Regions from separate parts of the Shewanella sp. SG44-6 genome, predicted to be linked through region 2. Evidence: riboswitches for the same ligand, from Rfam matches in the RefSeq annotation. Region 2 holds a riboswitch; the other holds the start of a gene.

Region 1 (3,422 bases), on a different contig from region 2:
GGCCAACTTTAGGTGCTACAACATCCAGCACTAAACTCGCATTGGTATTATTAACCGCTTGACTCACAAATCCAGATGCAACGCCATCATGATTAAATAAATAAGCTGACACTTGCATAGCGGAATTGGTTGTCACATCAAAACTCACTTGAGCCGCACCATCGTTGATTTGAATTGCATCAGCAAGCGAGGTCACATCGAGTTGATTCCCTGGGGCAGGCGCTAAATCAAACTCGACTTCGACACGCTCAATACCTGAATCAGTTAGGGTAAAAATATCATTTTTACCGTAAACCGGCATGATACTGCCAGCAGCATTCTTTTGTCCTGCTTTGAGTTGTGATTGCTGCGCATTAATAGTGCTGGCAAGAAGGAAAGGCCAATTCTGTTTATTACCTTGAGTCGCATCGGTAATTGTAATCGTGGTTTGCTTAGAGAGCTGCTCGCCATTAGCATCAAATACCCTGGTCATCACTTTGTCACCAGCCTTGAGATCCAGTGACGGATTAATGTCACCCACATCTTGCCATTCGTTAGGGATTCCCGGGCCTGAACTCAAATTGACATCAATAGCATTATAGAAACTATTGCTGGTGTCACCGACTTGCCATACGGCTAAAATAACGTGGTAACCACTTAGTCCCTCTGGCACGTAACAGTCATGAGTAACTAATTTAGGTGGCTGAACCATGCCACCATCGACCACACAAAAAGGCGCTAAATCGAAACTCGCGCGGCTTAAGGCTTGGTTTTGGTCCCAACCCTGGCGAGTAATATAATAGCGCCAGTTACGGGTGACATGGTTAGCGGTAAACTGCCAAGTAAATTGCTGCCATCCGGCGTTGATATCCGTTTTAGACCAACGGACCGGACTCTGAACATCTAGAGGAGAAAAGGCACCATTTGCAGCGCTCGCTAACTTACCATCTTCAGGGCCTGATTCAGGGAATCCCGAAGGCCCTTCAACACTTTGTGGCTCCCACTGAACGGCGCCACAGCTTGCATTATTGCCAGTTTTACAAGCGTATGAGCGTGACTCTGGCGATAGCACATAACCATGCGCTTCAACAGACAGACTGACGAAAGAATTTGCAGCCATGAGTGAGGCTGCGAGTAGGCTTAACTTAGAAACATGAGGTAAAACAGGAAGATTTGCCACTTAAATGCACTCCATTGGTTACCTATTACTTAAAAATAAGTGATAGGCCTCGATATCAATATCAAAGTGGTATTTTGGCAAACAACAGCGTTAAAAAAACGGCTGTTCGTTTCACGCAGAACCTGAGCTCTGCGGCAACTCCGCTATCTTAGTTTCGTAAAAATTAATTTACCACCTTAGACCGGAAGCTTTGCGTCCTAACTTTTCAATTAGTTTGCCAAATACTATGAGTGTTAGCTTGGTGATAACGTTATTTATAACAAGGTATCAACTAACACGACTAACCTAACAACAAACATCAACCGTGTCAAAAAATATAAAAACAATAAATACAAACACTTAAAAAGTACATTCAGTGTTGGCGTGGGCTCAAGGCGACATGATTTTTATCTGCTACTCTCTAGCATTTAGGGACTCAGATTCATGCTGTTGTAAACATAGCATCGATGACATTGCCATATTTTACTGATGTACTAAAACACGATTGTGTGAGTAGATAGGTAGGTGGGCCATTATCGATTTTAGTTTAGAAAACGCTTAAATGACTGCGATTAATAATTGTCCCAAGCTGGCCAAATGCGTTCCAGAGCAAGCCGTTAACTGAAGTTAAGAGATCCATGGCATTTAGGGTTCAAGAGCGAGGATAAATTATTTATGCGGGTTTACCGGCTAGCCACTGCAGGAATGTATTAATCGTGGGCATGCGTTTGTGTGAATGGCCCATGAGCTGGGTCATGGCAAAACTAAACTGGTAGTACATTTCAGCATCGTCGGGATGCTTTTGTGCATCGTCACTGTTGATCATAGCACCGCGTAAATAGTCACAAAGCAACTCGCCACGATTAAAGCCACCAACCTCACCAATCTCTGTCAGGGTTTGTGCATTCCATTGTTGATATTGTTTAAGTACTAGCTCAAAACGGGCACGATAATAATCGCTGGCTTGTATTAGTATTGACTCGTTGGGGATCACTCTAGCAATAACAAATGATTGTTCTGATAAAATACGGTACAAACGTTGGCAATGATGAAAAATAAACCGTAAATAGGGATCACTATATTGCTGTGTATCTTGTTCGGCTTGAATTAACCAATGACGATAATCTGCACTGGCTACGGCCACAATTAAATCGGCCTCTGAGGTAAAGTGATTATAAATAGTGCCCTTGGATATCTGGCTGGCTTGAACTAGATGCGAGCGGCATAAATCAAAGGTTTTATGGCCTTTTAAACAACGTTGTGACACTTCAATCAAGTAGTTCCCACGATCCTCCCAGCTACCCATTCCTTACTCCAAGATATTTTAATTAAATAACCATTAACACCTCACAGTTACACTATAGCAAGCTTTGTGGATAGCCTAAATTGAGTAATACTTATACCACTATGAACTTACTCAATAGCCCATGTTAAAAATTGACTTACTTGAAAGTTTTATCGCTGTTGCTGAATGTGGCAACTTGTCAAAAGCGGCTGATAAAATTTGCCGAACCCAATCAACGTTGAGTCTACAAGTTAAAAAGCTTGAAGAAAGTGTCGGTCAAACTTTGCTGATTAGGGACAACAAAGGCGTCACCTTGACCGAGTCAGGTGAAACCTTGCTGAGCTATGCCTATAAAATGATGCAACTTAACTTACAGGCACTTGATGAGTTAAAAGATTGTCAAAATCGCGAAGTGATCCGCCTTGGTGTGCCAACCGATTTTATCAAGTGCTACCTAAGCAGCTGCTTATTAGAGTTTATTCGTGAATTTACCAATATTGAATTAGTTATCGATACCGATGTAAGTGGCAATTTATATAAACGACTCCATCAAGGCGAGTTTGACGTGATAGTCGCAACTCACTGGCAAGCCCCCGTCAACGGCGAACTGTTATTTACGCGCCGCTTTCATTGGGCCGCAGCAGCTAACGGTAACGCCCATAAAAACAAAACCATCCCCGTGGGCTTATACCCAGAAAACTGCCCTATTCGAGCACAAGTATTCGCCAATCATCAATTGTCTATGCGTCCGATAAGGGTATTACTGTCAACACCATCCCCACAAGCGTTATCGATGGCGGTCGAAAATGATCTTGTGATTGCGCCGGTAGCCGAATTTAGAATAAACGATAAAATGCAAATTTTAGATCCACTTGAACATGGCTTACCGCCACTGCCGATGTTTAACGAATCGCTTTACCTCAACCCAGATACTCAAACCTATGCGACCTTGCAATTAATTAATTTAATAAAAGCCAATGTTGAGCATAAAGGCTATCA
Region 2 (3,422 bases):
GTGTCACCGATCAGGCCTTCCGAAATCTCTGCTTACGCTATGGCGCAGCTTTAGCCGTATCAGAAATGCTTTCATCTAATCCTGAGGTTTGGGATAGCGATAAAAGCCGCCAGCGCATGATGCATTCTGGTGAAGAAGGTATACGCTCCGTACAAATAGCAGGTGCAGACCCTGATTTAATGGCTAACGCTGCCAAGTTCAACGTTGAACAAGGTGCGCATATCATTGATATCAATATGGGTTGTCCAGCAAAGAAAGTGAATAAAAAGTTTGCGGGCTCAGCGCTAATGCAAAGCCCAAGCTTAGTAAAAGAGATTTTACAAGCCGTGGTTGCTGCAGTAGATGTGCCAGTAACGTTAAAGATCCGCACAGGTTGGGAGCCTGAACATCGTAATGGTGTTGAAATAGCCCAAATTGCTGAAGATTGTGGCATTGTCTCGCTCGCCGTTCACGGCCGAACCAGACAATGCATGTACAAAGGCTTTGCTGAGTACGACACCATTAAAGCAATTAAGCAGACTGTCTCAATTCCTGTTGTCGCCAACGGGGACATCGACACACCAGAGAAGGCCAAGTTTGTGCTTGACTACACTGGCGTTGACGCCCTGATGATTGGAAGAGGTGCACAAGGAAGGCCATGGATTTTTAAAGAAATCCTATATTACTTGGAAACAGGTAAAAAGTTAGCGCCAATTAAGGCAGAAGAGCAACGCACTGTGATGCTTGAACACCTTAATAAACTTTATGACTTATATGGCGAATACAAAGGTGTCCGATTTGCTAGAAAGCATGTCGGGTGGTACCTAAACCATGAGGAACAGCGCCAATTTCGTGCTGACTTCAATCGGCTTGAAACCGCTGCCCAGCAACATTCCCTCGTAGAATGTTATTTTGATGAATTAGTTTAGAATTTAATAAAGAGCAGAATAGAATGTTTGATCAGACAACTAACACAGAAGTTCACCAGCTTACCGTAGGCAAAATCGAAACAGCAAACGGCACTATCAAGCCGCAGTTATTACGTGACGCAGTAAAACGTGCCGTGACTAACTTCTTCTCTCAGTTAGACGGTCAGGAAGCTTCTGAAGTATATGAAATGGTATTGTGCGAAGTTGAAGCACCTTTACTAGACATCATCATGCAACACACTCGTGGCAACCAAACGCGCGCTGCTAATATGTTAGGTATCAACCGTGGTACTTTACGTAAGAAATTAAAGAAATACGGCATGAACTAAGACCTAGCGTCTAAGTGATTGTAATGAAACGGGCTTATCAGTAATGATAAGCCCGTTTTGCTTATATGTACCTTCATATGTACCCTGAGTAAATTCCTTACAAAGTAACGTAAATAAAAACTCATACTCCTGATCCACCCAAAATCAAAAACTCGCAACATCCTCAATAGCCTAATGAGTTCTCAATCATGATGAATGCATCGCTGATCTCAACCTTGATGAATTTCTTAATGAATTTGGACTAAGGCTAACGCTCTTTAATAGCCCAACCTTTTCAAATAAAATAAAACTCGCAGATGATAAAAAGTGGCAACAGTTGCTAGATGGTAACCCTAACACTTAATGTTTAACGCTTAAGTATTTTTCTTATTTTTTGACACCTTGATTTCAAACCAAAAAATACCCCATTAATTACAAAGCCTTAACTAAAAACAAACAGAATCATTTGATTTTAATCATTGTCAAAAAAACATCACATATAAAAATATTTATCTTAATCGGATTATTTCATTGCATTTTTATAAAAGTTAAGACTATGCTAATAAAACAAATGACAACGCTGTCACTTGTTTGAGAAAGGCAAACCAATTGAAAGATTGGGACGCAAAGCCTCCGGTCTAAGGGGAATTTAGTACCTATGATAGCGGGGACACCACAGGGATCCTTCTTCATGCATTTTTGACGCATGAGTTTTAGAAAGAACAGCTGTCCTGTTCGCGTTTTTTGCCTTATTGGTTTAAATAATTCAATAGGGAAGTCTCATGTTTAATACACGTATTTCAACATTAGCGTTGATTATTTCATCTTCGTTATCTGCACATGTTATCGCTGCCACTCCGGGTAAACCCACTATTGGTTGGGGTGAAACAAAATTTGCCATCATCGAGGTTGATCAAGCCGCAACAGCCTACAACCAATTAGTGAAAGTCAAAGATGCAGCGGATGTATCAGTTAACTGGAATCTTTGGAGTGGTGATGTTGGCACTGTGGCGAAAGTACTGCTTGATGGTAATGCGGTATGGGAAGGCCCTTCGAGTGCATCTGGTTCTGCAAGTTTCAAGGTACAGCAAGGTGGCCGCTATCAAATGCAAGTTCAGCTGTGTAACAGCGATGGTTGTACGGCGAGCGATGCCAAAGAAATCCTCGTGGCCGATACCGATGGCAGCCATTTAGCCCCGCTCAATGCTCCGCTAAAAGAAAACAACCGTCCATATACAAACAAGTCAGGCAAAGTGGTCGGCAGTTACTTTGTTGAATGGGGGGTATACGGCCGCAAATTTGCTGTCGATAAGATCCCTGCACAAAACTTAACTCATATTTTATATGGTTTTACCCCAATATGCGGCGGGGATGGTATCAACGATAGCTTGAAAGAAATCGACGGCAGTTTCCAAGCGCTGCAACGTGCCTGTAGTGGCCGTGCTGACTTTAAAGTCGCTATCCACGATCCTTGGGCGGCGGTCCAAATGCCTCAGGCTGGTGTGAGTGATTTTTCTGATCCTTATAAAGGTAATTTCGGCCAATTGATGGCACTTAAGCAAGCTTATCCTGATTTGAAAATTTTGCCTTCTGTTGGTGGCTGGACATTATCCGATCCATTCTATTTTCTAGGAGATAAAACCAAGCGTGATGTTTTTGTGGCATCAGTTAAAGAATTCTTACAAACGTGGAAATTTTTCGATGGTGTAGACATTGATTGGGAGTTCCCCGGGGGGAGCGGTGCAAACCCAAGTTTAGGCAATGCTAATGATGGCGAAACCTATGTCATTTTGATGCGGGAACTGCGAGCCATGTTAGATGAGTTAAGTGCTGAAACGGGACGAAGTTATGAACTGACCTCAGCCATTAGCGCTGGTGACGATAAAATTGCCAAAGTTGATTATCAAGCTGCCCAGCAATACATGGATTACATCTTTTTAATGAGCTACGACTTCAACGGCGGCTGGACCAATACCGAACTTGGCCATCAAACCAATTTGTATGAAGCCAGTTGGGATCCTGATACCCGCTACACCACAGACAAAGGGGTGAAAAACCTTTTAGCGCAAGGTGTTACGCCTGGTAAAATTGTGGTCGGTGCGGCTATGTATGGCCGTGGTTGGACTGGCGTTAATGGCTACACTGGCAATAATCCATTCACGGGTACGGCCACCGGTAAAGTAAAAGGCACATGGGAAGATGGCGT

The links. Region 2 has a riboswitch for cyclic di-GMP ahead of H5185_RS06305 (glycosyl hydrolase family 18 protein). Riboswitches for the same ligand answer to the same signal wherever they lie in the genome.
Region 1: linked by a shared signal. The riboswitch ahead of gbpA (N-acetylglucosamine-binding protein GbpA) and the one ahead of H5185_RS06305 (glycosyl hydrolase family 18 protein) in region 2 are both predicted to bind cyclic di-GMP.

Annotation. Positions count from the first base shown of each region.
Region 1 is NZ_JACJER010000004.1:34,334-37,755, forward strand. It holds gene gbpA (N-acetylglucosamine-binding protein GbpA) at 1-1,159, opposite strand, end outside; cyclic di-GMP riboswitch class I at 1,290-1,388, opposite strand; gene H5185_RS01395 (TetR/AcrR family transcriptional regulator) at 1,812-2,444, opposite strand; gene H5185_RS01400 (LysR family transcriptional regulator) at 2,566-3,422, shown strand, end outside.
Region 2 is NZ_JACJER010000023.1:23,999-27,420, forward strand. It holds gene dusB (tRNA dihydrouridine synthase DusB) at 1-908, shown strand, start outside; gene fis (DNA-binding transcriptional regulator Fis) at 932-1,237, shown strand; cyclic di-GMP riboswitch class I at 1,806-1,894, shown strand; gene H5185_RS06305 (glycosyl hydrolase family 18 protein) at 1,999-3,422, shown strand, end outside.